Regions from separate parts of the Modestobacter lapidis genome, predicted to be linked through region 2. Evidence: predicted binding sites of a transcription regulator. Region 2 holds the regulator's gene; each other region holds the start of a gene.
The links. Region 2 encodes LexA, which represses DNA repair genes until DNA is damaged. Its sites were predicted from a motif close to TCGAACANNTGTTCGA; they were not measured.
Positions count from the first base shown of each region.

Region 1: ACYVG5_RS15120 (HNH endonuclease signature motif containing protein) is a predicted target of LexA. The motif match lies at 7,892-7,907, and genes of this name have one in related genera.
Region 3: ACYVG5_RS04935 (HNH endonuclease signature motif containing protein) is a predicted target of LexA. The motif match lies at 2,551-2,566, and genes of this name have one in related genera.

Region 1 is NZ_BAAGVS010000016.1:28,765-38,310, reverse strand. Features, by position in the region: gene ACYVG5_RS15145 (flavodoxin family protein) at 1-43, shown strand, start outside; gene ACYVG5_RS15140 (flavin-containing monooxygenase) at 108-1,610, opposite strand; gene ACYVG5_RS15135 (alpha/beta fold hydrolase) at 1,807-2,640, shown strand; gene ACYVG5_RS15130 (MGH1-like glycoside hydrolase domain-containing protein) at 2,646-5,375, opposite strand; gene ACYVG5_RS15125 (MsnO8 family LLM class oxidoreductase) at 5,495-6,565, shown strand; gene ACYVG5_RS15120 (HNH endonuclease signature motif containing protein) at 6,674-7,873, opposite strand; gene ACYVG5_RS15115 (chitosanase) at 8,019-9,029, opposite strand; gene ACYVG5_RS15110 (GmrSD restriction endonuclease domain-containing protein) at 9,133-9,546, opposite strand, start outside.
Region 2 is NZ_BAAGVS010000026.1:50,198-59,743, forward strand. Features, by position in the region: gene hflX (GTPase HflX) at 1-682, shown strand, start outside; gene ACYVG5_RS18895 (phosphatase PAP2 family protein) at 860-1,606, shown strand; gene ACYVG5_RS18900 (esterase-like activity of phytase family protein) at 1,578-2,642, shown strand; gene lexA (transcriptional repressor LexA) at 2,656-3,465, opposite strand; gene ACYVG5_RS18910 (LysM peptidoglycan-binding domain-containing protein) at 3,740-4,312, shown strand; gene nrdR (transcriptional regulator NrdR) at 4,740-5,282, shown strand; gene ACYVG5_RS18920 (vitamin B12-dependent ribonucleotide reductase) at 5,414-8,302, shown strand; gene istB (IS21-like element helper ATPase IstB) at 8,830-9,546, opposite strand, start outside.
Region 3 is NZ_BAAGVS010000002.1:476,825-486,370, forward strand. Features, by position in the region: gene rplT (50S ribosomal protein L20) at 1-289, shown strand, start outside; gene ACYVG5_RS04930 (TrmH family RNA methyltransferase) at 405-1,202, shown strand; gene ACYVG5_RS04935 (HNH endonuclease signature motif containing protein) at 1,333-2,532, opposite strand; gene ACYVG5_RS04940 (dihydrofolate reductase family protein) at 2,784-3,344, opposite strand; gene pheS (phenylalanine--tRNA ligase subunit alpha) at 3,477-4,544, shown strand; gene pheT (phenylalanine--tRNA ligase subunit beta) at 4,576-7,056, shown strand; gene ACYVG5_RS04955 (SDR family NAD(P)-dependent oxidoreductase) at 7,111-7,911, shown strand; gene ACYVG5_RS04960 (SPW repeat domain-containing protein) at 7,961-8,530, shown strand; gene argC (N-acetyl-gamma-glutamyl-phosphate reductase) at 8,576-9,546, shown strand, end outside.

The DNA of each region.
Region 1 (9,546 bases), on a different contig from region 2:
GGGTTGCCGCGAGCTCGCGGCGACCGTCGCGGTCAGCTTGTAGCCGCCGGGAACGCCGCGATCGACGCGGCGGGCGATGCGGCGGTGGGAGCGGGCACGTCAGGACGTCACCGGTAGACGAGCGTGCCGTCATCCAGATCCGCCGCCGGGAGCATCTCCCGCTCCTCCGCGTACTCGTGCAGGTGCCGCCACGGCTCCCGGTCGCCCTGCTTGGGCATCAGGTGCATCGACCGCGCCAGGTACCCCGGGTTGAAGTTCTCCGGATCCACCCACGGCCCCAGTTGCATGCCGGCGTCCTCGTCCCGCAGCGCCGGGACGACCATCGTCGCGCCCTGCTTCTCCATGCGCCTCAGCAGCCGGCACACGAAATCGCTGATCAGGTCGGCGCGCAGCGTCCAGCTGTGCCGGAAGTAGCCGAACACGTAGGCCAGGTTCGGCAGCCCGGTGAACATCAGGCCGCGGTAGGTCACCGTCTGCGCCCAGTCGACCGGTTGCCCGTCGACGGTGAACGAGATGTCGCCGAACACGCTGAGGTCGAAGCCGGTCGCGGTGACGACGACATCCGCCTCGAGCTCCGCACCCGAGGCCAGGCGGATCCCCTTCTCCGTGAACGTCTCGATCGTGTCGGTGACGACCGAGGCCTTGCCCTCCCGCAGCGCCGCGAACATGTCCCCGTCGGGCAGGACGGCAATCCGCTGCTGCCAGGGCCGGTAGGTCGGGTTGAAATGCTTGTCGATGTCGATGCCCGGCGGGAGCAGCGGGCGCATGGACTCGATGAGGAACGTGCGCGCGTCGTCCGGCGACTCGGCCGAGATCCGGGTGAGCTCGTTCAGCTCGGCGATGTAGGTCCGGCGGAGGATCTCGTGCGTCCATTCCTCCGGGATGTCCAGCGCCCGCAGCGTGGTCGCCAACTCGTGGGTCTTCGGGCGGGCGTAGAAGAAGGTCGGCGACCGCTGCAGCATCGTGACGTGCCCGGCGGTCTCGGCGATGGCCGGGATCAGCGTCGCCGCCGTCGCCCCGGACCCGATGACGACGACGCGCTTGCCGGCGTAGTCCAGGTCGTCGGGCCACGTCTGCGGGTGGACCACCTGGCCCTGGAACTGGTCGATGCCCGGCCACTGGGGGGTGTAGCCCTGGGCGTGGCGGTAGTAGCCCTGGCACATCCAGAGGAAGTCGGTGGTGTACGTCAGCTCCTCCCCCGTGTCGCCGCGGGCCACCGCCACGGTCCAGCGCCGGTCATTGGTTGACCAGGTCGCGGCGGTGATGCGGTGCTGGTAGCGGATGTGGGCGTCGAGCCCGTTCTCGGCGATGACCTCGTCGAGGTAGTGGAGGATCTCCTCCGACGTCGCGATGGACGCCCCGCGCCAAGGCTTGAAGCGGTAGCCGAAGGTGAACAGGTCGCTGTCGGAACGCACGCCGGGGTACCGGTGGGTCCACCACGTGCCGCCGTGGCTCTCCAGCGCGTCGAGGACGACGAGGCTCTTCCCGGGGAACTGCTCCCTCAGGTGGTACGCGGCCCCGATCCCGGAGATGCCCGCCCCCACGATCAGCACGTCGACGTGCTCGACCCGTTCCTGCACTGCCGTCCCGGACGCCTGCGTCATCGTCATGGCCGATCCCCCAGTCCTGGTCGGGCCGGCGGACCTCGAGCGTGCACCGTCCCCGTGCGCCGTTCCTACCACTTCGAGAGGCCGTGATGTGGTTCACATCACAAAGAGGTCGACGGAACCGGAGGAACGTCTTCCGGCGCGGTACGGCGCTGTGGTGTGCTGCGCGTCACACCGTTGGACGACACCGGGAGTTCCGTTGAGCACACCGACCACCTCCGCGCCGCGCACGGTCCAGGTCGGCGACGTGACCGTCGCCGTCCAGGAGTACGGCGCGGGTGACCCGCTGCTCATCATCAACGGCACCAGCCAGTCGCTGGGGTTCTGGGCCGACCTCGGGCCGGCCTGGGCCGGGCAGCACCGGGTGATCACCTACGACCTGCGGGGCATGGGCGGGTCCGAGCGGGGGTCGGGCGAGATCAGCGTGGCCTCCCTGGCCGCGGACGCGCTGGGGCTCCTGCAGGCGCTCGACATCGAGCGGGCACACGTCCTCGGCTACTCGCTCGGCAGCGCCGTGGCGCAGGAGCTCGCGCTCGCCGCACCTGACCGGGTCGCCTCGCTCGTCCTGTACTGCACCTGGGCGCGGACGGACGGATTCCAGCGGGCGATGCTCACCGCCCTCGCCCACCCGTGGCGGACCGGCGACCTGGAGGCGGCGCTGGGCGCGCTCGGCGTCGCGTTCTCACCGCAGCTGCTCGACGACCCGGCCTTCGGTGAGCTGATCCAGGAGCTGCTGCCGCTGTTCCCGAGCACCGAGGGGCAGATCCGGACCACCGCCGAGCAATGGGACGCCGACCTCGCGCACGACACGCTCGACCGTCTCGGCCGGATCACCGCCCCCACGCTGGTGATCGCCGGCGAGCAGGACCTACTGACCCCACCGTGGCACGGCCGGCAGGTCGCCGACACCATCCCCGGCGCGCGCCACCACCTGTTCACCGGGCCCGGCTCCAGCCACGCTCTCGGTGTGGAGCGGGCCGAGGAGTTCGTGCCGCTGGTGGCGGGCTTCCTCGGCGAGCAGTCGATCCGCTGACCCGTTCACGCCCAGCGCGGATCCGGCGGCAGCCGCGGGTTGAGCAGGTGCGCGACCAGCGCCGTCCAACCGGTCTGGTGGGTGGCGCCGAGCCCCTCGCCGGTGTCGCCGTCGAAGAACTCGCTGAACGTCGGGTGCTCGCGCCACAGCGGTGAGTCGCTGGCCTCGATCCGGTCGCCGTCGGCGGGGCGCTTGCCGTTCACCGGCCGGAACAGCCGGGTGAGGCTGTTGTCGATCAGGTCGGCGGCGTCGACGAGGGTGCACCGGTTGCCCGAGCCGGTGGGCAGCTCGATGGTGAACGAGTCGCCGTAGTGCCGCCCGAGGGTGCGCAGCTTGTCGGCGAGCAGCACGTTGACCGGGAACCACACCGGCCCGCGCCAGTTCGAGTTGCCGCCGAACAGCCCCGTCCGCGACTCCCCCGGCTCGTACTCGATCGAGGCGTCCCGCCCGCCGACCCGTGCGATGAGCTGCCCGGTCGACTTCGACAGCGACCGGATGCCGTAGGGCGAGAGGAACTCCTCGGTGTCGAACATCCGGGTCAGGATCCGTTCCAGCCGGTCCTTGTCGACCAGGGAGAGCAGCATCTTGCGGCCTTCCGGCGCCGACCGGCTGCGCAGCGGCGCCATCAGCTCCGGCCGGCGGCGCTGCAGCCAGCGCACCCGCTCGGCGACGTCCGGCACCTCCGCGGTGACCCAGCCGGGCACCTCGGTGGCGCCCAGGATCGGCAGCAGCCCCACCATCGAGCGCACCCGCAGCGGCTCGGGCACGCCGTCCGGGGCGACCAGGACGTCGTAGAAGAAGCCGTCGTCCTCGTTCCACAGCGACATGCCGTGCGAGCCGAAGGAGTTCATCGCCTCGGCGATGGCCAGGAAGTGCTCGAAGAACTTGGTCGCGGTGCCGTCCCACGCCTGGTCGAAGCGCGACAGCTCGAGGGCGATCTTGAGCATCTGCTGGCAGTAGAACGCCATCCAGCTGGTCGCGTCCGACTGCTCCAGCCGGTACCCCGGTGGCAGCGGCGCGGACCGGTCGAACAGCGCGATGTTGTCCATCCCGAGGAAGCCGCCCTCGAACACGTTCGACCCGTCGGCGTCCTTGCGGTTCACCCACCACGAGAAGTTCAGCAGCAGCTTGGTGAACACCCGAATGAGGAACTGCTGGTCGCGGTAGCCGTCGATCCGGTACACGTGCCACGCGGCCCAGGCGTGCACCGGCGGGTTGACGTCGCCGAACGCCCACTCGTAGGCCGGCAGCTGGCCGTTGGGGTGCATCGCCCACTCGCGGCACATCAGCAGCAGCTGTTCCTTGGCGAAGTCCGGGTCGACGTGCGCCAGCGGGATGGTGTGGAAGGCGGTGTCCCACGCGGCGAACCACGGGTACTCCCACTCGTCGGGCATGGAGATCACGTCGGCCAGCGCCACGTGCCGCCAGTGCGTGTTCCGTTTCCCCGGGGCGGCACGCGTCGTCGGCGACGGGACGTCGGGGTCGCCGTCCAGCCACTGGGCGACGTCGAAGCGGTACAGCTGCTTGGTCCACAGCAGCCCGGCGTACGCGCGCCGGGCCACATGCCGGTCGTCGGCCGACAGGCCGGGGTGGATCACCGAGGCGTAGAAGTCGTCGGCTTCCTCCTTGCGGCCGGCCAGCACGGCATCGAACTCCGCGCCGAACATCGCCTCGTCGGGGGCCGACGGGCGCAGCCGCAGCTTGACCGTGACCGTCTCGCCCGGGGCGACGGCGTCCCAGCGGTACCAGAACGCGGCCTTGGTGCCGGAGTCCGCCGGGTTGAGCCCCGTCCGGTCGCCGTGGACGACGGCGCGGTCGACGCCGTCCTTCGGGTAGCGGCTGGCGTTCCGCTCGGCGCCGAAGAGCGCGACGGCGTTGGTCTCGTTGTCGCAGCACAGCACGGTGGGCGCTCCCTCGGCCGCGAGCACGTAGCGGCCGAGGAACCCGTGCTCGGCCTCGACCGCCTCCAGCCCGTTCACGGTGAGCGTGGGCGCGAGCAGCTGGGTCAGCAGGCCCTGGCGCTTGTCGCCGCCCCACGCCCAGGTGTTGCGGAACCAGACCTGCGGCAGCAGGTGCAGCGGCGCGGGGTCGGGGCCGTGGTTGGTCGCTGTGACGGTGATGCAGACGTCGTCCGACGATGCCTTCGCGTACGTCATCTGGACGTCGAAGAACCGGTTCTCGTCGAGCACGCCGGTGTCGGACAGCTCGTACTCGCGCTCGTCCCGGGTGCGCTGGGCGTTCTCCGCGCGCAGCTGTGCGTAGGGGTACTCGGCCTGCGGGTAGCGGTAGAGCCACTGCATCCAGGAGTGGGTCGGCGTGCCGTCAATGGCCCACCAGTGCTCCTTGGCGTCCTCGCCGTGGTTGCCCTCGTCGTTGGTCAGGCCGAACAGCCGCTCCTTCAGTACCGGGTCCTTGCCGTTCCACATCGCCACGGAGAAGTTGAGGAAGCCGTAGCGGTCGCAGATGCCGCCGAGCCCGTCCTCCCCCCAGCGGTAGGCGCGGGAGACGGCGTGGTCGAAGGGGAACCCGGCCCAGGCGTCGCCGTCGGCGGAGTAGTCCTCGCGGACGGTTCCCCACTGCCGGCCGGCCAGGTACGGGCCCCACAGCCGCCAGGGCGCCGACATGTCGCTGGACTCGGCGAGCCGGGCGTGCTCGGCGCTGCGTGGCGCGGTGGCGTCCTGCGGGCCGGGTGGTGCGAGCGGTACGGAGCGAGGGTCGTCGTGCGGGGCTGACACCCCGGCCACGATGCCACGCGTTCCGGGGCCCGCCGTGTCGCGCGTGACAGGAGAGGGTCCGCGGGGCCAGGAGCGATGAGCATCACCGCCCGGCGCCTCCGTACGGTCGGGGTCGTCCGGTGCCCCCAGCGGCGACCGTCCCCCCTCCGACCCCGGGAGTTCTGCTGAAGCTGTCCATCGTCGATCTCGGCACCGTCGCGCCCGGGACCACCGAGGTCGAGGCGCTGGCCGACTCGCTCGCCGTCGCCCGCCATGCCGATGACCTGGGGTTCTCCCGCATCTGGTTCGCCGAGCACCATCTGAGCCGGTCGGGTGCCTCGCACCACCCGGAGCTGCTGATCGCGGCGGCCGCCACCGGGACCCGGGGCATCCGCCTCGGCTCCGGCGCGGTGCTGATGAACCACTACAGCCCGTTCAAGGTCGCCGAGATGTTCAAGCAGCTCGAGGCGATGGCACCCGGCCGGATCGACCTGGGCATGGGGCGGGCCACCTCCGGACCGGTGATCGACCTGGCGCTGCAGCCCGACCGCCGCCAGCAGGCCCAGCCCGACCACCAGCAGGTGGTGCTGGAAACCCTGGCCTGGCTGTACGAGGCGTTCCCCGAGGGGCACGCCTTTGCCGGGAACCCGTTGATGACGACGGTCCGCGCCGTTCCGCAGACCTGGCTGCTCGGCTCCAGCCCGAGCGGCTCGAACCTGGCTGCCGGGCTCGGCATCGGCTACACGTTCGCCGGGTTCATCAACCCGGCCGGCGCGGCGCGGGCGCTGCGCAACTACCGGGCCACCTTCCAGCCCCAGGGGTTCGGGCTGGACGAGCCGCGCGCGATCCTGGCCGTGAACGTGACCGTCGGCGACACACCTGCCGACGGCCGGCACCTGGCGAACTCGGCCAAGGGGTTCTACGCCCGGCTGGGCCGCATGGGCGATGGCGCCACCATCCCCTCGGCGGACGACGGAGCCCGGGAGCTGACCACCGCGCAGGCCGACGAGCCGACGACGATCGTCGACGGCCGGTGGCCACGCTTCCTCGCCGGCGGCCCGGACGACGTGCGGACCGCGCTGGAGCAGATGGTGGCGGAGAGCGGCGCCGACGAGCTCATGGTGCAGAACCTGATCGCGGACCCCGCCGACCGGCGGCGCTCGCACGAGCTGCTCGCGGAGGCGTTCGGACTGCGGCCGCGTTCCGGCTGACGCCGACGGTGAACCGCCCGCCGCAGCCGGCTGGCCGGGCGCGCGGCGCGGCCGCCGGTGCGAGTTCCCCCGCAGCGCCGCGGGTCGGTCGTGCCGGTGGACAGGCAGCTACCAGCGGGGTCCGATGATTATCTCGGTGTTGTCGGGGCGGTAGGTGCGCCATCGGCCGTCGGGTGGTCGTTCGACGCGGAAGCCGTGGTGGACCTTCGTATGGTGGCGTTCACAGAGGAGCGCTGAGTTCGTCAGGTTGGTCTCGCCACCGTGGATCCAGTGGATGAGGTGGTGCACATCGCACCACCAGGTCGGTGCGTTGCAGCCGGCGAACACGCAGGCCTTGTCGCGCCGCTCGACGGCTTTCCGTAGGGCGGGGGTGACCACGCGGTGGTCCCGGCCCAGGTCCAGCGGGACGCCGTCGGGACCCATCACGATCCGGGAGATGCTGCCGTCGCAGGCCAGCCACCGGGCCCGCTCGGCGGAGATGCACGCTCCGAAGCCGGTGGATGCAGCGCCGGCACCGGTGGCCGGGTCGGCGAAGTCATCGACGTCGAGGTTGAGGACCACGTGCGGCTTCACCGTCCGCAGGAACGGCAGCTGGCCCGAGGCCAGCTGGTTGTCGCACAGTTGGACCAGGGCGTCGGCGTTCTGCTGGGCGCGGGTGCGGGTGTCCCCTTGGGGCCGGGCGGCCTGCACGATCGATTCCAGCGCGGCCTGCAGTTTCTCCCCACCGACGGCATCGAGGTCGAACCGGCCGGTGATGCTGCCATCGGCGTGCTTCGCGATGGACAGCCGCCGCCCCTCGGTGGGGTCGGGCTCGGGGCCGTCGGGGTCCAGGGCGGCGCAGTAGCGCTGCACGCAGCCCCGCAGCGTGTCGTAGGGCTGGGTCGCCGCGGCCAGCGCCAGCGCCGCATCCACCTCGGCCACGTCCACACCCTGATCGGCCGCCGCGGCCAGCCGCTCCCCGGTCGTGATCGGGGCGATCACCGCCACCGCCTCGGCGGTCACCTCCCCCGCGGCGAAGGCCACGGCGACCGCGGGCAGGTGCTCCAACGCCCGGCCGGAGTGCACCAGCCGGGACGCCGCCTGCGCGGACAGCCGCAGGTGACCTCGCCCCCAGGACGCCATCGTCTTCAGCCCGTCGTGCTCGGGCGCCTGGGTCAGCTCGCACTCCCGCACCGTGCGGGCCAGCTCGGCATCGATCCGGTTCCTCGCCTGCTGCAACATCGACGCCCGGTCCAGCAGCTGCGGCCCGAACATCGGCTTCAGGTCATCGGCCGCCAGCGCGTCCAGGGCCGAGGTCAACTCGCCCATGACACCTCCCGCAGCACTTCGAACTGATGTTCGAAGTCTACCGCCAGGCAGGGCCATGCACAAGCTGAAAGCGCAGGTCAGCGTCCCGCACGGTCAGCGATCAGTCGGTCACCGCACGACCAGCAAACGGTGGAGCCCGAGCCGCTCAGCGCACCACCGGCCGGACGCCGAGCGAGCGCACCGTGTAGCGGTCGCCGTAGACCGACCAGGCCAGCGGCGTGTCCAGCGCGAGGTTGCCCTGCTCGAGGAAGCGCCGCTGGGCCGTGTCCACCCTGCTGGTGTCGCGATGAGCGACCTCGGTGCGCATCGCCGCCACGCGGGCGTCGAGGAAGGCGTCGAGGTAGGCCTCCGTGTCGCCGCCGGCGGCCGGGGCGGGGGCTGCACGCAGCGCCGTGGCCCGGATGCCGCCGAAGCTGTACGGGGAGTCGCCGGGACCGTGCATGACCATCGCGTCGAAGTAGGCGAACTGGCCGAGCACGGGGAGCCCGTCGGCGATCGCCTGCTCGACGGCCGGGCGGAAGTAGCCGACGTCGATCCGGTGGTCCTGCGCCTGGCGGAACAGCGGGTCGGTGGCGGCGGCCCACCAGGCGGCCTCGAACGCACGGCCGAGGCCGTTCTGGGTGGCGCGGCCGATGCCGCGCTCCTGCTCCCGCCGCACGGCGGGGAGGTACTGCTCGAGCACGTTGCCCGGCGCCAGGGTCGAGTAGTGCTCGAGCAGGGCGGTCATGTCGCCGCACGCGCTGCAGAACCCGATCAGGCCGGCGGTGTAGCCGCGGTTCTCGGCGGCGACGCCTTCCACGTTCCACTCGATGTAGCCGTACTGCGCCCGCCAGTCGAGTGAGGAGTTCTCGGCGCTGGAGACGAGCTGCATGGCCAGGTCGCGCTTGTCGGCGTCGAAGAGCGTGGCCGGCGTCTCCGGCTCGGCGGGTGGCGGATTCACGGGCGAACCCTGCCCCGGCGGGGCGGTCGACGGCGCGGGGTCGGTCGACCCGGTCGTCGCCGTGCCGAGGGCGGCCAGCGCGATGACGACGGCGGAGACACCGACGGCCAGCCCGAGGTGCCGTCGCTGCTGCCACAGGCGATGGGACGTCCGGCTGGCGGCTCCGGCCTCCGCCTGGTCCGCGCGAGGGTCGTCGAGGACGTCGGCCCGTGCCACCGGTCCCCTCCCCGTCGATCCGCCGCTCAGGAGAGCTGCGCCGGCCCCCGTGCGGCTGATGGTAGGCCCGCGCCACCTGACCATCGGCCGTCGTCGTTCCGGTTCAGCTCTCGCAGGCGACGCCGTCGTCGTCCCGGTCGAGCTTCGGCGCGTAGCCGGGGCCTCCCCGGTACAGCGGCGCGGCACCGGCGGCCTTGGCCGCGGCGCAGTTCGCGAAGGCACCGCTGACGCTCGGTGCGGGGGCCGGGAGCGGTGCCGGCGCGGGAGCCGGAACGGGCACCGGGACCGGCGCCGGGACGACGACGTCGGCCCTGGGCCGCTGCGCGACCGTCGCCTGCGGGGCCGGGACCGGGGCAGGCGTCGTCCGTGCGGGGACGGTGGTGACGACGCCGCCGGGCAGCGGCTCGGCGGGGCAGGCGCTGAGCACGGTGGCGATGGCGTTGCGCTCGGCCTGGGTCATCCACAGTCCGTAGGCGACCTTCACCGCGACCTGGCGGGCGACGTAGGCGCAGCGGTA
Region 2 (9,546 bases):
CCGCAACGCCACCCCGAGCGTCGCGATCGCCGGCTACACCAACGCCGGGAAGTCCAGCCTGCTCAACCGGCTGACCGACGCCGGTGTCCTGGTGCAGGACGCGCTGTTCGCCACCCTCGACCCGACCGTCCGCCGGGCGCAGACGCCGGAGGGCCGCGAGTACACGATGACCGACACCGTCGGCTTCGTCCGGCACCTGCCCCACCAGCTCGTCGACGCCTTTCGGTCGACGTTGGAGGAGGTGGCCGCGGCCGACCTGCTCCTGCACATCGTCGACGGCTCCGACGCGGACCCGCTCGGCCAGATCGACGCCGTCCGGGTCGTCCTCGGCGAGATCGACGCCGCGGCGGTGCCCGAGCTCATCGTGGTCAACAAGGTCGACGCCATGAGCGAGGACGACGTCCTGGCGCTCCGCCAGGCGCTGCCCGGCGCCTCGTGGGTGTCCGCCCGCACCGGCGCGGGGATCGACGCGCTCCGCGACGTCATCGCCGCCCGGCTCCCGCACCCCTCGGTCGATGTGGACGTGCTGGTGCCCTACGACCGGGGCGACCTCGTCGCCCGGGTGCACCGCGACGGCGAGGTCCTGACCGAGGAGCACGCCGCCGAGGGCACCCGGCTCACCGCCCGGGTCGATGCCGGTCTGGCCGCCGCGCTCGAGGGGTTCGCCGCGCCCGTCGGCTGAGCAGCACGTGCCATTCATCGGTCCGGGTCGCCCGCTGCGACCCGGGCCGACGTGGTCCGGCCCATCGTGCTGCTCCGTCCGGCTGGGCCACCCGGCCGGGGGACCGCGCCGACCCGGTCGTGGACTCCGCAGCGGTGGAGGATCACGAACAGGTCACGGTGCCGGTACCGTGGCGCCGTGGCCAGCGGTGCGGTGCAGCGGACGGCGGAGTCGGCCGGGAACCCGACGTCCCGGCCGGCCGGCCCGGTGATCGGGATCGGCCGCCCCCCGTGGTGGCTGCTGCTCGTGGCCACGCTGCTCACCACGGCCGTGACCGCCGACCTGCTCAGCCGGGGCCGGCTGGAGCGGATGGACCTGCGGGTCTCCGAAATCGTCAGCGCCTGGGACCTGCGGAACTCCGACGCCTACTGGCCGATCTGGGTGTTCACGCAGGCCGGTGGACGTGGCTTCATCGTCCTCGTCCTGGCGGCGCTGGTCGGCTGGGTCGCCTGGCGTCGGCGCCCCGCCCTCCCCCTGGTGCTGGTCCGGGTACTGCTCGCGCTCATCCTGCTGACGACGGTCGTGTACGCCTTCAAGTGGGGCGCCGGGCGAACGGCCCCGGCCTACCCGGGGTCCTTCTTCCACCGGGACGGCGCGAGCTACCCCTCCGGGCACGTCGCCAACGCCGTCCTCATGTGGGGCGTCGCCCGCTGGCAGGTGGTGCAGCTCGGGCTGCCGGAGCGGGTGCAGCGCGCCGCCTGGGTGCTGAGCCTCCTGGGGCCGGTGGTGACCGGTGTGGCCATGGTGGCGCTGGACTTCCACTGGGTCACCGATGCGGTCGTCGGCGCGGCGGTCGGCATCCTGCTGCTGGGCGTGGTTCACCTGCTCGACGAGCACCTGCTGTCACGCTGGCCGCATGCCAGACCAGGGCGTACGCCGGGCTGACCCGGCCGGTGGCAGCGCGCGGGCCGGCCGGGCGCTGGCGGTCGTCCCGATGGCCCTCATGTGGGCGGTGCTCCCCGTTGCGGCCCAGGCGGCCGAGGGCGCCTACGCGGCGCCGGTCGCCCAGTGCTCGATCGGCGATCCGCGGCTGCCCGAGCTCTCCGGCCTCGCCACCGCCGGGGGCACGCTGCTCGCGATGAACGACGGGGGCTCGCGGGCCGAGGTCTACGTTCTCGATGCCACGTGCGCGGTCGGCGAGGTGCGCTCCGCGCAGGTCGACCCGTACGACCCCGAGGACCTCGCCCTCGCCGCCGACGGCACCCTGTGGCTGGCCGATACCGGCGACAACCGGCAGGACCGGGCCACGGTGGCGATGATCGGGCTCCGCCCCGACGGCACCAGTTCGCTGACCCGGCTCACCTATCCCGACGGCCCGCACGACGCGGAAGCGTTGCTGCTGGCCCCCGACGGGACGCCGTACCTGGTCACCAAGGAGGTTCTGGGTGCCAGCGCCGTCTACCGCCCCGACGCCCCGCTCGCCGATGGCGCCACCGTGCCGATGACCAAGGTCGCCGACCTCGGCTTCACCCTCACCGGCACCCCGGGCGGGCCGGTCGGCCGGGCCGGGCAGCTGCTGGTCACCGGGGGGGCGGTGTCCGTGGACGGGCAGCGGTTGGCGCTGCGTACCTACACCGACGCCTACGTCTGGCCGCTGACGGGCTCGGACGTGGTCGGTGCACTGCACGGCGCCCCGGTGCGGGTGGCGCTGCCCGAGGCGCCGCAGGGCGAGGCGATCAGCTTCGCCGCCAACAGCCGGGACCTGGTGGTGGCCGGCGAGGGGCTCCCGTCGGTGGTGACCGTGGTGCCCTTCGACAGCACGGCCACGCCGGCGGCTGCGGCCCCGACCGACCCGTCGGCCAGCTCGGCCACTGCGGGGAGCGAGCGCGACACGGTGTCGCCGGTCGTGGCCGCCCTGCTCGCCGCCGTGGTGGCCACGATCGTGGTCTGGACCTGGGGCAGGCTGCGCCGGCACGCCTGATCCGGGTCGCGCCTCAGAGCCGGCGCAGAACCGTGACCACCCGGCCGAGCACCGTGGCATCGTCGCCGGCGATCGGCTGGTACGCCGGGTTATGCGGCAGCAGCCAGACGTGGCCGTCCCGGCGCTTGTAGGTCTTGACGGTCGCCTCGCCGTCGATCATCGCCGCCACGATCTCACCGTTCTCCGCCGTCGGCTGCTGGCGCACGACCACCCAGTCGCCGTCGCAGATCGCCGCGTCGACCATCGAGTCACCGGCCACCTTCAGCATGAACAGCGTGCCTTCGCCGACCAGCTCGCGGGGGAGCGGGAACACGTCCTCGACGGCCTGCTCGGCCAGCACGGGCCCACCGGCGGCGATCCGGCCCACCAGTGGGACATAGGTCGGGACCGGGGCGGTCGCCTCGTCCGTGCCGCTGGCCGCGCCGGACCCGGCCAGCGCGGCGGCGGTGCCCGCGGCCGTGGTGGCCGGCGCCTCGCCGGGGACCTCGCCGGGCAGGCGGACGTCGAGCGCCCGCGGCCGGTTCGGGTCGCGGCGCAGCCAGCCCTTGCGCTGCAGGACCGACAGCTGGTGGGCCACCGAGGACGCCGAGGACAGCCCCACGGCCTCGCCGATCTCCCGGACCGAGGGCGGGTAGCCGCGTCGCTCGATGGAGTCGCGGATGACCTCCAGCACCCGCCGCTGACGCTGGGTCAGCCCGTCCCCGGCCTCGCCGCGGTCGGGGAACTCGCGGACGGCCGCGCCGCCGGCCTCCGCCGGCGTGCTCGCCCGCTTGCGGCGAGGAGCGCCCGGTGCGTTCTCCGGTGTCCCGTTGTCGACCGCCATGTGTCCCCCTCGCCCGGCCGCGCGCCGGGCAGCTCGTCTGCGCACCCTCGTCCACGGGCGCCCGCCGAGCCGCCGGCTGGGCGGGGGTCGGAGAGCGCCGTCGTTGATCGACACGAGGGTAGCGCCTCGAGGCCCCCCGTTTCAAACACATGTTCGAAGCGGACGCCGTGTCGGGGTGTTCCTGTCGGCGGGGTGCGGTAGACATCGCACAGTTCGGATCGAACAGACGTTCGATGCGTGGTGCCGGATGCCGGCGATGGAGGGAGTGAGCCCGATGACCAGTGTGCAGCTCAGCGGGGGCCCGGTCGGCCGGTCCTGGACGGCCCCGTCCCGATCCCGCCACCCGGCGCTGCCGATGCGGGTCGGAGCGGCCCGCATCGGTGGTCCGCCGGCCGCTGCGCCGGTGATCGCGCGCCGTACTGCCGTACGCCCCGGGGGTCGGGCCGCAGGCGGCGCGGGGGTGGCCGTCGTCCGGCCGGTCCGCGGCGGCTGTGCCGGTGCGCGGAGGGTCGGCGCCGCTGATCCCGGATCGGCCGGCCGCGCCGAGCCGGCGTTCCCGCCGCTGCGGCTGACCCGCCGCGGCCGCCGGCTGGTCGCCGGACTCGCGATCACCACGGGCATCGTCATCGCCGTGCTCGTCACCGCCACCGTGCTCGACGGCGAGGCCGGCGGTCTTCGGCTGGCCGGCGACAGCAGCATCGTCGTGCGATCCGGGGACACCCTGTGGTCGATCGCGGTGGGCCTGGCGCCGGAGGAGGACACCCGGGCCGTCGTCCACGCGATCGCGGAGGTCAACGACCTCGAGGGCACCATCCTGGTGCCCGGCCAGGTGCTGCAGCTGCCCTGACGGCAGTTGTCCCGGGTACCGCGAACAGCGACTCCGGGGCGGCCCTGCCCGGGTCGCTGCAATACGGGTCGCTGCACTCCAGGTCGCTGCCACTCCGGAGCGCCCCTCGGACGGCGTTCGCCGGCTCGACCGCTGGCCCGCGGAGCGGCCCGTCGGGAGCTCCGCCAGGCGCCCGGAAGCTGTGACCCGAGGGGTGCGGCGGTCCCGCGGGTCGTGGTGGAACACGACACGCCCCGCAGAGCTTGCACACCTGTGGGGGCAGTCGTACGGTCTGACCACAACATCTAGTGGTTACACAGTTGTAAGTCCCGTCCACACCCGCTCCACACGTTCTCCCCCTCGCATCCACCGGATGTCCCCGGGTGAGTCCACAGGAGCGGCCCCGGCCCTGGCCGAGGTGGTCCCCGCCGCGAGAGGAGACGAGCCGTTGCGTTGCCCCTTCTGTCACAACCCCGACAGCCGGGTCGTCGACTCGCGGGAGACCGACGAGGGCGCCACCACCCGGCGTCGCCGGTCCTGCCCGGGCTGCGGGCGGCGGTTCACGACCGTCGAGGAGGCGGTCCTCGCCGTCGTCAAGCGCAGCGGCGTCAGCGAGCCGTTCGACCGGGCGAAGGTCGTCGCCGGTGTGCGGCGGGCCTGTCAGGGGCGGCCCGTCGGTGAGGATCAGCTGGCGTTGCTGGCGCAGCGGGTCGAGGATGCGGTCCGGGCCCTCGGCTCGGCGGAGGTCCCCAGCCACGACGTCGGGCTGGCCATCCTGCGGCCGCTGCGGGAACTCGACGAGGTCGCCTACCTGCGCTTCGCCAGCGTCTACCGCTCCTTCGAGTCCGTCGAGGACTTCGAGAAGGAGATCGCCGACCTGCGTGCCCGGCACCTGCCGGGCGGCACTCCGCCGCTCCCGGGCCTGCCACTGGACCCGCCCGTCCGTCGGCGTGGCGCCGGTCGCAACCCCTCCACCGCCGGCGCCGGGTAGCTCCCGCCGCCGGACCCACCGGAACTGTCAGCACCAGCGGGTAGCCACGCACCAGCGCTCCACACGCGCGGCTCTTCCCCAGCCGCCCCCCGCACCACCCGAGCGAACACGACCAGGGAGAGCTCCACGTCATGACCGAGACCACCGATCGCCTCTCGACCAGCCGCCCCCGGCGCGGCACCGGCAAGGCGCCCAACCGCGCGAAGGCGCTCAAGGTCAAGCGCGTCTACACCACGCCCGGCGTGCACCCCTACGACGAAGTGACCTGGGAGCGCCGCGACGTCGTCATGACCAACTGGCGCGACGGCTCGATCAACTTCGAGCAGCGCGGGGTGGAGTTCCCGGCCGAGTGGAGCATCAACGCCACCAACATCGTCACCACCAAGTACTTCCGCGGTGCGGTCGGCTCCGCGCAGCGCGAGACCAGCCTGCGCCAGCTCATCGACCGGGTGGTGCTCACCTACGGTGCGGCCGGGCGTGAGCACGACTACTTCGCCACCGAGGGCGACGCGGAGATCTTCGAGCACGAGCTGACCTGGATGCTGCTGCACCAGGTGTTCAGCTTCAACTCGCCCGTCTGGTTCAACGTCGGCACCGCCTCGCCGCAGCAGGTCAGCGCCTGCTTCATCCTGGCCGTCGACGACACGATGGACTCGATCCTCAACTGGTACCGCGAAGAGGGGCTGATCTTCAAGGGCGGCTCCGGCGCCGGCCTGAACCTCTCCCGCATCCGCTCCTCCAAGGAGCTGCTCTCCTCCGGTGGCACCGCCTCCGGCCCGGTCTCCTTCATGCGGGGCGCCGACGCCTCCGCCGGCACCATCAAGTCCGGTGGCGCCACCCGCCGCGCGGCGAAGATGGTCGTCCTGGACATCGACCACCCCGACATCGGGGAGTTCGTCGAGACCAAGGCGCGCGAGGAGAACAAGATCCGTGCGCTGCGCGACGCCGGTTACGACATGGACCTCGGCGGCAAGGACATCACCAGCGTCCAGTACCAGAACGCCAACAACTCCGTGCGGGTGAACGAGGAGTTCATGCGGGCGGTCGAGGAGGGCACCGAGTTCGGGCTGCGCGCCCGCTCGGACGGCTCGGTGATCGACAGCGTCGACGCCCGCGATCTGTTCCGCAAGGTCACCAAGGCCGCCTGGGAGTGCGCCGACCCGGGCATCCAGTACGACGACATCATCAACGACTGGCACACCAACCCCGAGACGGGGCGGATCAACGCCTCGAACCCGTGCTCGGAGTACATGAGCCTGGACAACAGCTCGTGCAACCTGGCGTCGTTGAACCTGATGAAGTTCCTCAAGGACGACGGCACGTTCGACGCCAAGACCTTCGTCAAGGCCGTCGAGCTGGTCATCACCGCGATGGACATCTCCATCTGCTTCGCCGACTTTCCGACCGACCCGATCGGTGAGACCACCCGCGCCTACCGGCAGCTGGGCATCGGCTACGCCAACCTCGGCGCCCTGCTGATGGCCACCGGCCACGCCTACGACTCTCGCGGTGGCCAGACCCTGGCCGCGGCCATCACCTCGCTGATGACCGGCACCGCCTACCGCCGCTCGGCCGAACTGGCCGGCATCGTCGGCGCCTACGACGGGTTCGCCCGCAATGCCGACGCCCACGCCCGGGTCATGCGCAAGCACGCCGCCGCCAACGACTCGATCCGTCCGGTCGGCGCCGACGACGCCGACGTGCTCAAGGCCGCCACCGCCCAGTGGCAGGAGTGCCTGGCCGTCGGCACGGAGAACGGCTGGCGGAACGCGCAGGCCTCGGTGCTGGCACCCACCGGCACCATCGGCTTCATGATGGACTGCGACACGACCGGCATCGAGCCGGACTTCTCGCTGGTCAAGTTCAAGAAGCTGGTCGGTGGCGGCTCCATGCAGATCGTCAACCAGACGGTTCCGCGGGCGCTGAAGAGCCTGGGCTACCAGGAGGAGCAGGTCGAGGCGATCATCGAGTACATCGCCGAGCACGGGCACGTCGTCGACGCGCCCACCCTGCGCCCGGAGCACTACGAGGTCTTCGACTGCGCGATGGGCGAACGGGCCATCTCCCCGATGGGCCACGTCCGGATGATGGCCGCCGTGCAGCCGTTCATCTCCGGCGCCATCAGCAAGACGGTCAACATGCCCGAGACGGCGACCGTCGAGGACGTGGAGAACATCTACTTCCAGGGCTGGAAGATGGGCCTGAAGGCGCTGGCCATCTACCGCGACAACTGCAAGGTCGGCCAGCCGCTGTCCGGCGGCAAGGGCAAGAACGATGGCACCAAGGCCGAGGCCACGGTGGCAGAGGCCGCACCGGCGTCGGCGCTCTCGCACCCGGTGCGCAAGCGGCTGCCCAAGAAGCGCACGAGCGTCACCACGTCCTTCAGCGTCGCCGGCGCCGAGGGCTACATGACCGCCGGGATGTACGAGGACGGCAGCCTCGGCGAGGTGTTCCTGAAGCTGGGCAAGCAGGGCTCGACCCTGGCCGGCGTGATGGATGCCTTCTCGATCGGCATCTCTCTGGCACTGCAGCACGGTGTGCCGCTGGAGACCTACATCCAGAAGTTCACCAACATGCGCTTCGAGCCGGCCGGCATGACCGACGACCCGGACATCCGGATCGCCCAGTCGGTGATGGACTACATCTTCCGGCGGCTGGCGCTCGACCACCTGCCGGTCGAGAAGCGGGCCAACCTCGGCATCTTCACCGCCGAGGAGCGGGCGGCCCAGGTCGCCGGCTCCTACGGCACCTCGGCCTCAACCCCCGCGGTCGAGGAGGACGACGTCGACCTGGAGCAGCTGCGTGGCTCCGCGCCGATCGAGACCGCCAAGGTGGCGGAGCAGGTCACCCCGGCCGGTCCCACGTCGGTCAAGGAAGCTCACTCCTCGGCCGAGCTGCTCGAGCTGGTCACCGGCACCGCCACCGACGCGCCGCTGTGCATGACCTGCGGCACGAAGATGCGACCGGCCGGCAGCTGCTACGTCTGCGAGGGCTGCGGCTCCACCAGCGGCTGCAGCTGATGGCGAGGCTCAGAATCCTGACACCGAAATCTCAGGATTTTGACACCGCGTTCTCGGCATTCTGGCACCGGTGATCTCAGCATCTTCTCGCCAGTGACCGGGTGAACTGAGGGGCGGGCGACCACAGGGTCGCCCGCCCCTCAGTCTTTGTGGGTCACCGCATCCTTCGCGACGGGTGCGGGAGGCGTCCCTAGGCTGATGCCATGGCGACACGAGAGGCCGCGCAAGGGCCGTCCGTCTGGTGCCGGTTCGGCCGTGACCGTGTCTCATTGCAGGATTTGATTACCTCGTGGCTACCAACTCGCGGCGCAAGTGGCGATGTCATGCGTCAAGGAGTTGGCAGGGTTTGCTCTCGATGTAGCTGGGGCTCGGCACATGTACGTTTCGGCCCCGGCTAGTGAGATTCTCTGTCAAGGGCCATGAGGATCTGCCCAGTGTCGGTCGTGAGACCTGCCCGTTGACGGTCACCAGATCTGCCCGGTGATGGCCATGGGATCTGCCCAGGTGTGGCCATCACCGGTCCGGTGTCAAGTCAGTGGCCTCACCCCCTGCCCGGTCAGTGCCTGGGAGAGGCGGACGCTGTCGCCGCTGGTCTGGCAGACGTGGGCGTGGTGCAGCAGCCGGTCGACCGTCGCGGTGGCGAGGGTCTTGGGCATGAGCTCGTCGAAGGCGGCCGGATGCAGGTTGCTGGAGACGGCGACCGAGCGCTTCTCGTAGGCGGCGTCGACGAGTCGGTAGAGCCCCTCGGCGGCGTCGGTGGCCACCGGTAGCAGGCCGATGTCGTCGATCACGACCAGGTCGGCGCGGAGCACTCGGGTGATTGCCTTGCTGACGGTGTCATCGGCGCGGTGCCTGCGGACCAGCAGCCCGAGGTCTTCCAGCGTGAACCAGGCGACCTTGAGCCCCTGCTCGACCGCGGAGGACCCCAGCGCCTCGAGCAGGAACGTCTTCCCCGTTCCCGAGGGGCCGCAGACCACCAGGTTCTCCCGCCGGTGCAGCCATTCCAGGGTCCGCAGCGCGGCCTGCGTCGGGGCCGGGATGCTGCTGGCCTCCGGGGCCCAGGCGTCGAAGGTCTTCCCGGTCGGGAACGCGGCGGCGGCCCGCCGGGTGGCCAACGCCGAGCGGTCCCGGCCGGCGACCTCCTCACCGAGTAGCACGCGTAGCACCTCGGCCGGGTCCCAGCGCTGGGCCTTGGCGGTGGCCAGCACGTCAGGGGCGTGGCGGCGGACGTGGGGCAGCCGCAG
Region 3 (9,546 bases), on a different contig from region 2:
GATCCTCCACTCCGCGACCTACAACTACCGCGACCGCAAGGTCCGCAAGGGTGACTTCCGCAAGCTGTGGATCACCCGGATCAACGCCGCGGCGCGGCAGAACGACATGACCTACAACCGGTTCATGCAGGGTCTGCGGCTGGCCGGGATCGAGCTGGACCGTCGGGTCCTGGCCGAGCTCGCCGTCAGCGAGCCGGCCGCCTTCGCCGCGCTGGTGGAGTCCGCCCGGGCCGCGCTCGCCGCGAACCCCGAGGCGACCGGCGCCCAGGCCCCCACCCAGGCCGCCTGAGCACCACCCCAGCTTGAAAGAGGACCCCGTTCCCTCTCGCCATTCGCACGCCGGTCGGCCCCGTCCAGAGGCTCGCGCCGAGCCTGCGAGGCGTGAGGGGGACGGGGTCCTTCCGTTGCTGACCGAGCGCTCGGCCCGCGTCGTGGCCGCCCGCAAGCTCACCCGGCGCGGCGGCCGGGACGATGCCGGTGCCTTCCTCGCCGAGGGCCGCCAGGCGGTCGCCGAGGCGCTCGCCGAGGCGGGCCGTGACCCGGTCGCCGTGCGCGAGGTCTTCGCCACCGAGGCCGCGGCCGCCGCGCACGGCGAGCTGCTCGCCGGCACCCGCGTGCCGGTGCGGCTGGTGACCGAGCGCGCCGCCGCGTCGCTGTCGGAGACCGTCACCCCGCAGGGTCTGGTCGCGGTCTGTGCCCTGCGCGACGTGCCGGCCCGATCACTGGCCGCCGACCCGCCGCGGCTGGCCGTGGCGCTGGCCGAGCTCAACGACCCCGGCAACGCCGGCACCGTGCTGCGCACCGCCGACGCGTGCGGCGCCGGTGCCGTGGTGTTCGGCAGCGGGTCCGCCGACCCGTTCCACGGCAAGGTGGTGCGCTCCAGCGCCGGCAGCCTGTTCCACGTCGACGTCGTGCGCAGCGCCCCGCTCGAGGAGCTGATCCCCGTGCTGCGGGCCGCCGGGGTGACCGTGCTGGCCGCCGACGGCGGGGGAGAGGTCGCGCTCGACGCCGCCGCGGAGGAGGGGCTGCTCGCCGGGCCGGTGCTGTGGCTGTTCGGCAACGAGGCGCGCGGGCTGGACCCCGCCCTGGCCGCGCTGGCCGACGCCCGGGTGCGCATCCCGATGCGCGGCCGGGCGGAGAGCCTGAACCTGGCGGTCGCCGCGTCGATCTGCCTCTACGCCACCCAGCTCGCCCAGGGCTGAGCGCTGGCCCACCTCCGCCGCCGACCACAGACCCGACCTCACTGCCTGCGCCGAGCCGACGACCCCGTCCGACCGGCTCTTCTGATGGAGCCACCATCAGCGACCGGGACCCCGCGGCGACGCGGGTCGGTTACAGCCGTGGGCCGATGATGATCTCGGTGTTGTCGGGGCGGTAGGTGCGCCATCGGCCGTCGGGTGGTCGTTCGACGCGGAAGCCGTGGTGGACTTTGGTGTGGTGGCGTTCACAGAGGAGCGCTGAGTTCGTCAGGTTGGTTTCGCCACCGTGGATCCAGTGGATGAGGTGGTGCACGTCGCACCACCAGGTCGGTGCGTTGCAGCCGGCGAACACGCAGGCCTTGTCGCGCCGCTCGACGGCCTTCCGTAGGGCGGGGGTGACCACGCGGTGGTCCCGGCCCAGGTCCAGTGGGACCCCGTCGGGGCCCATCACGATCCGGGAGATGCTGCCGTCGCAGGCCAGCCACCGGGCCCGCTCGGCGGAGATGCACGCTCCGAAGCCGGTGGATGCAGCGCCGGCACCGGTGGCCGGGTCGGCGAAGTCATCGACGTCGAGGTTGAGGACCACGTGCGGCTTCACCGTCCGCAGGAACGGCAGCTGGCCCGAGGCCAGTTGGTTGTCGCACAACTGGACGAGCGCGTCGGCGTTCTGCTGGGCGCGGGTGCGGGTGTCCCCTTGGGGCCGGGCGGCCTGCACGATCGATTCCAGCGCGGCCTGCAGCTTCTCCCCACCGACGGCATCGAGGTCGAACCGGCCGGTGATGCTGCCGTCGGCGTGCTTGGCGATGGCCAGCCGGCGGCCCTCGGTGGGGTCGGGCTCGGGGCCGTCGGGATCCAGCGCGGCGCAGTAGCGCTGCACGCAGCCCCGCAGCGTGTCGTAGGGCTGGGTCGCCGCGGCCAGCGCCAGCGCCGCGTCCACCTCGGCCACGTCCACACCCTGATCGGCCGCCGCCGCCAGCCGCTCGGACGTGGCGACCGGGGCGATCACCGCCACCGCCTCGGCGGTCACCTCACCCGCGGCGAAGGCCGCCGCCACGGCCGGGAGGTGTTCCAGCGCCCGGCCGGAGTGCACCAGCCGGGACGCCGCCTGCGCGGACAGCCGCAGGTGACCTCGCCCCCAGGACGCCATCGTCTTCAGCCCGTCGTGCTCGGGCGCCTGGGTCAGCTCGCACTCCCGCACCGTGCGGGCCAGCTCGGCATCGATCCGGTTCCTCGCCTGCTGCAACATCGACGCCCGGTCCAGCAGCTGCGGGCCGAACATCGGCTTCAGGTCATCGGCCGCCAGCGCGTCCAGGGCCGAGGTCAACTCGCCCATGACACCTCCCGCAGCGCTTCGAACTGGTGTTCGAAGTCTACCGTCGGCGAACTGTCGTCGCAAGGTGAAAGTCCTGGTCAAAAGGTGGATATGGCCACTGAGGACGCTTCGGTAGGACGCGCCGGCGGGCTGTCGGACCGACAGCCATGTCGGTCGAGGAGGAGCACGTCGAGAGAGCGGGAGCGTGCGGTCCGTCGCGGCGGCAGCTGCGCTCAGCGCCGCTGAACCGCAGTGGACAACGACAGACGCGCTCAGCGGCGGGTGCGGTACCGCAACAGGACGACGCCGCTGCCGAAGCGGCGTTCCTCGGTCAGCTCGAGATCCAGCCGCAGCCCGGCCGGCAGCCACGGGGTGCCGCCGCCCACCACCACCGGGACGACGAACACCGAGCACTCGTCCACCAGCCCGGCGCGCAGCGCTGCGGCCGCCAGGGTCGGCCCGCCCAGGCCGACGTCGCGATCGGCCCGGTCCACCAGCTGCCGCACCGCCGCGGGGTCGAAGCTCCGCTCGAGCCGGGTTCGGGCGGTGGTCACCGCCGCCAGCGTCGTGGAGTACACGACCTTGTCCGCTCCGCGCCAGATCCGCGCGTAGTCGCGCACGTACGGCGGCGCGCCGGCGAGCCAGTCGTCGGCGGCCCAGACGGCCATCGTGTCGTAGGTCCGGCGCCCGTAGAGGTACGTGCCGACGCCCTCCTCCTGCTCGTTGACGAAGCGGTGCACCTGCTCGTCCGGCTCCGCCCAGGCGAAACCACCGTCCGCGTCGGCCACGAAGCCGTCCAGCGAGGCGATCGAGTTGTAGGTCAGCGCGGCCATGGCGGTTCCCCGGTTCCCCGGCACGCGGCCGGTGTCGTCGTCGGAGGGAGGACTGTCCTCGCCGGCCCCCCTCATCGGTCGATGGGGAACCCGGGGGCGGACGGGTAGGTGCGCCGGGCAGAATGGCGTCCCGTGTCTGGCGCCAACGACCCCTACGACCCCAAGCAGGTCGCTGCGCTGTCTCCGGAGGCCCTCGACGCCGCCGTGGGCGCGGCGATCGAGGCCTTCGCCGCCGCTGCCGACCTGGAGGCGCTGGCCGCCGTCCGGCCGGCGCACCTCGGCGACCGCGCGCCGGTGCTGCTGGCCCGCCGCGAGCTCGGCGCGCTCCCGCCGGCCGCCCGCTCCGATGCCGGCAAGCGCGTGAACGCGGCGCGCACGGCCGTCACCGAGGCGCACGCCGCCCGGTTGGCCGAGCTGGAGGCCGAGCGGGACGCCCGCGTGCTGGCCGAGGAGCGGGTCGACGTCACCCTGCCCTGGGACCGCACCCCCCGGGGCGCCCGGCACCCGCTGACCACGCTCACCGACCGGATCTCCGACATCTTCGTCGCGATGGGCTACGGGATCGCCGAGGGCCCCGAGCTCGAGGCGGAGTGGCTCAACTTCGACGCCCTCAACATCGGGGCCGACCATCCGGCCCGCACGATGATGGACACCTTCTTCGTGGCCCCCGAGGATTCCGGCCTGGTGCTGCGAACCCACACCAGCCCGGTGCAGGCGCGCACCATGCTGTCCCGCACCCCGCCGATCTACGTGGTCGCGCCGGGTCGGGTGTACCGGACCGACGAGCTCGACGCGACGCACACCCCGGTCTTCCACCAGCTCGAGGGGCTGGCGGTGGACCGCGGCCTGAGCATGGCCCACCTGCGCGGCACGCTGGACCACCTGGCCCGGCAGCTGTTCGGGGCGGACGCGATCACCCGCTGGCGGCCGTCCTACTTCCCGTTCACGGAGCCGTCGGCGGAGTTCGACGTCTGGTTCCCCGAGCACCGGGACGGCCCGCGCTGGGTCGAGTGGGGTGGCTGCGGCATGGTCAACCCGCGGGTGCTGGTGGCCTGCGGCATCGACCCGGCCGAGTACACCGGCTTCGCCTTCGGGATGGGCATCGAGCGGGCCCTGCAGTTCCGCCACGGCGTCGGCGACATGCGCGACATCGTCGAGGGCGACGTCCGGTTCACGCGAGCATTCGGGGTAGAGCAGTGACCGACCGTCATTGGATTGAGGTAGCAGAGTAATGCGGGTGCCCATCGGCTGGCTGGCCGAGCACGTCGACCTGCCGGCGGAGACCGGCGTCGAGGAGCTCGACGACGCCTTCGTGCGGCTGGGCCTGGAGGTCGAGGAGGTGCACCGCCCGCCGGAGACCACCGGCCCGCTGGTGGTCGGCCGGGTGCTGGAGATCGAGGAGCTGACCGGCTTCAAGAAGCCGATCCGCTACTGCCGGGTCGAGGTCGGCGAGGCGGAACCAAGGGGCGTCGTCTGCGGCGCCCGCAACTTCGCCGTCGATGATCTCGTGGTCGTCGCCCTCCCCGGGGCCGTGCTGCCCGGGAACTTCGCGATCGCCGCCCGGACGACGTACGACCACGTCTCCGACGGGATGATCTGCTCGGTCCGCGAGCTCGGCATCGGCGAGGACCACGCCGGCATCCTGGTGCTCGGCCGCGGTGGGGACGGTCCGGCACCGGGCACCCCGGCGGCCGGCGTCGTCGGGCTGGACGACGCCGTCGTCGAGCTGGCCGTCACCCCCGACCGGGGCTACTGCCTGGCGATGCGCGGCATCGCCCGGGAGATGGGCACCGGGCTGGGCGTCGGCTGGCGCGATCCCGGTGCGGCCACCCCGCCGGCCTGGTCGGGTGCGCCCGCCTGGCCGGTGGAGATCGCCGACCCGGCTCGCTGCGACCGCTTCTCCATGGTGGCCCTGGAGGGCCTGGACCCGACCGCGCCGAGCCCGTGGTGGATGCGGCGCCGGCTGGCGCAGTCCGGTATCCGCAGCATCTCGCTGGCCGTCGACGTCACCAACTACGTGATGCTCGAGCTCGGCCAGCCGATGCACGCCTTCGACCGGGACGCCGTCACGGGCCCGATCGTGGTGCGCCGCGCGACGGTGGGGGAGCGGCTGACCACGCTGGACGGCGCGAACCGCGCGCTCGATGAGGACGACCTGCTGATCACCGACGACACCGGGCCGATCGGCCTGGCCGGCGTGATGGGCGGCGCCTCGACCGAGATCGGCAGCACCGGGGGCGGGGCCACCACCGCCGTGCTGCTGGAGGCGGCCCACTGGGAGCCCACCGGCATCGCCCGCAGCGTCCGCCGGCACAAGCTGCCCAGCGAGGCTGCCAAGCGCTTCGAGCGCGGCACCGACCCGGAGATGACCGTGGTCGCGCTGGCCCGCGCCGCCGCGCTGCTCGGCGAGTACGGCGGGGCGACCGTCGTCGGCGGGCCGGTCGACCTCGACGTCCGCGCGCCCCGCCCGGCCATCCGGCTCGACGTCGCGATGCCCGGCCGGATCGCCGGTGTCGCCTACCCGCCGGCCCAGGTGACCGAGGCGCTGGCCGCGGTCGGGGCGGTGGTCGAGGCCGACGGCGATCTGCTCTCGGTCACCCCGCCGTCGTGGCGGCCGGACCTCACCGACCCCGCCGACCTGGTCGAGGAGGTCGTCCGGCTGGCCGGCTACGACGACGTGCCCTCGGTCCTGCCCAGCGTGCCCCCGGGGCGCGGGCTCACCGAGCGGCAGCGCCGTCGCCGCAGCATCGGCCGCGCGCTGGCCGAGGCAGGCTACGTGGAGGCGCCGTCCTACCCGTTCGTCGGGACGGCGGCGCTGGACGCGCTCGGCCTGGCCGAGGACGACGCCCGGCGGCAGGTCGTGGTGGTCCGGAACCCGCTGTCGGAGGAGGAGCCGGCGCTGCGGACGACGCTGCTGCCCGGCCTGCTCGCCTCGCTGGCCCGCAACCTCGCCCGCGGGCAGCGTGATCTGGCCGTGTTCGAGCACGGCTCGGTCTTCCCCGGCGACGAGCGCACCCCCGCGCCGCTGCCCGGCGTCGACCGGCGCCCGGACGACGCGACCCTGGCCGCGCTGCTGGGCGCGGTTCCGGCCCAGCCGTGGCACGTCGCGGTGGCGCTGGCCGGCAACCGCGAGCCGCGCGGCTGGTGGGGGCCGGGGCGCCCGGCCGACTGGGCCGACGCGGTGCAGGCCGCCCGCACGGTCGCCGCGACGGCCGGCGTCGAGCTGACCGTCCGCGCCGGCGAGCTGCCGCCCTGGCACCCCGGGCGCTGCGCCGAACTGCTCGTCGGCGACCGGGTGGTCGGCCACGCCGGTGAGCTGCACCCGCGGGTGTGCGCTGCGCTCGAGCTGCCCGCCCGCACCTGCGCGATGGAGCTCGACGTCGACGCGCTGCCGGCCGCCCCCGTGCCGGTCGGGCCGCACATCTCCACGTTCCCGCCGGTGCACATGGACGCTGCCCTGGTGGTGCCCGTCGAGCAGCCCGAGGCCGCCGTGCGGGCCGCGCTGGCCGAGGGGGCGGGGGAGCTGCTGGAGGACCTGCGGCTCTTCGACGTCTACACCGGCACCCCGGTGCCCGAGGGCCGGCGGTCGCTGGCCTACGCATTCACCTTCCGCGCCGCGAACCGGACGCTGAACCGGGAGGAGGCCGGGGAGGCCTTCTCCCGGGCGGTCGAGTCGGCGGCCCGAGCGACAGGAGCCCACCTCCGTGCGTAAGGACCCCGTCCCCCTCACCACTCGCAAGCTCGCGGCGAGCCTCTGGACGGGGCCATGCTGACCGGCACGGTGGCCCTGGTCACCGGCGCCTCCACCGGCATCGGCCGGCATCTGGCCGAGGGGCTGGCCGCCCGCGGCGCCGCGGTGGCCGGGCTGGCCCGCGGCGCCGACCGGCTGACCACGGCGATGCGCGAGGTGGCCGCGGCCACCGGCGCCCGGACGCTGGCGGTGGCCGCCGACGTCACCGACCGGGCGGCCGTCGAGGCCGCCGTCCAGCGGGTCACCGACGAGCTCGGTCCGGTCGACCTGCTGGTCAACAACGCCGGGCTGATCGACGCCGCCGAGGTGCCGCTCTGGGAGGCCGATCCCGACCAGTGGTGGCAGGTGGTGGAGAGCCAGGTGCGCGGGCCGTTCCTGCTCGCGCGCGCCGTCGTCCCGACGATGGTGGCCCGCGGCGGTGGCCGGGTGATCGGCCTGGGCAGCGGCCTGGGCACCCGCGGCAGCGCCGAGTACAGCGCCTACTCCGCTGGCAAGAGCGCGCAGATGCGCATCACCGAGGGCATCGCCCTGGCCGGCGCCGCGCACGGGGTGCGGGCCTTCGACCTGGCGCCCGGGGTGGTGGACACGACGATGACCCGGGCCATGCCCATGCACGCCGGGCGCACCGAGTGGACCCGGCCCGAGGACGTCGTGGCGCTGGTCGTCGCGATCGCCGCGGGTCAGCTGGACGCCTGGTCGGGACGGTTCTTCCGGGCCGGCGCCGACGACCTGGACCTGCTCCGGGCGACGGCCCCCACCGGCGACGGCCGGCAGTTGCGGCTGCGACCGTTCGGGGACGCCGATCCGATCGGCTGACCCGGTGCGGGCGCCCGGCCGACGTCGCCCGCCCCATTAGGCTCCCGGCATGCTGCGCGAGGGTCCCATCCCGCAGGCCGTGCAGGGCTTGCTCGAGTACCTGGTCGGGTTCCTGTTCGTCGCCGCGCCGTTCCTCCTCGGGTTCACCGACAGCGGGATGGCCACCGCGGCGTCGATCGTGGTCGGCGTGGTCTTCCTGGTGCTGGCCTCGACCGGTGCGGGGCCGACGGGGCTGGTGCACCAGCTCGGCCCGCCGGCGCACGCGCTGCTGGACGCGGTACTGGCGGTGCTGCTGATCGCCGCACCGTTCGTGCTGGGCTTCTCCGCCGAGGCGACGCCGCGCAACCTGTTCCTCGTCGCCGGCGTCGGCTGGCTGCTGGTCACGATCGGCAGCCGGTACGACCGGCAGCCGGCTGCGGTGGACCGGCCGGCCGACGAACCCGCCGGCACGTCCGGCGACCCGCGGCAGCTCTCCGCGGACGACACCCGGGCGATCGACGCACCGCCGCCGTCGGGCAGCCACCGCACCGCCGGCAGCGACCCGGGAGCCCGGCGGGAGAGCGGGCCGGGCACCGTCGGCCCCGGGTACGGTCCGCTGGACGGCGGCCGGGCCGGCTGATCCGATTGAAAGATCATCCGGTCTAGTGCATGATGATGCACTGTGATGGACACGCAGACGTGGACGGTCGGGGTCACCGGCGCCACCGGGTACGCGGGCGGTGAGGTGTGCCGGCTGCTGGCCGGGCACCCGCGGCTCCAGCTCGCCGGGGTGCACGCAGCATCGAGCGCCGGGCGACGCCTCGGAGAGTCGCAGCCGCACCTGCTGCCCTACGCGGACATGGTCGTCCAGCCCAGCGACCCCGGGTCGCTGGCCGGCTACGACGTCGTCGTCCTGGCGTTGCCGCACGGGCAGTCCGCGGCCATCGCCGCGCAACTGCCCGCCGACACCCTGGTCATCGACTGCGGCGCCGACCATCGGCTCAACGACCCGGCCGCCTGGGCGCGCTGGTACGGCGGCGAGCACTCCGGCAGCTGGCCCTACGGGCTGCCGGAGCTGCCGGGCCTGCGGGAGCGGCTGCGCACCGCGCGGCGGATCGCCGTTCCCGGCTGCTACCCGACCTCGGTCACCCTGGCCATGGCCCCGGCCCTCGCCGCCGGGCTGGTCGAGCCGGACATCGTGGTGGTCGCCGCCAGCGGCACCTCCGGCGCCGGCAAGTCGGCGAAGACCCACCTGCTGGGCAGCGAGGTCATGGGCGCGGCCAGCGCCTACGGCGTCGGCGGGGTGCACCGGCACACCCCGGAGATGGTGCAGAACCTGTCCCTGGCCGCGGATGCCCCGGTGACGGTGAGCTTCACGCCCACCCTGGTGCCGATGAGCCGGGGCATCCTGGCCACCTGTTCGGCGCGGCTGGCGCCCGGCGTGGACGCCGAGTCCGCCCGCGCCGCCTACGCCGAGGCCTACGCCGACGAGCCGTTCGTGCACCTCCTGCCCGAAGGGCAGTGGCCGACCACCGCCGCGGTGCTCGGCGCCAACACCGTCGCCCTGCAGCTGGCCGTCGACCCCGACGCCGGTCGGCTGGTCGTCGTCGCCGCGGTCGACAACCTCACCAAGGGCACCGGCGGCGCCGCGCTGCA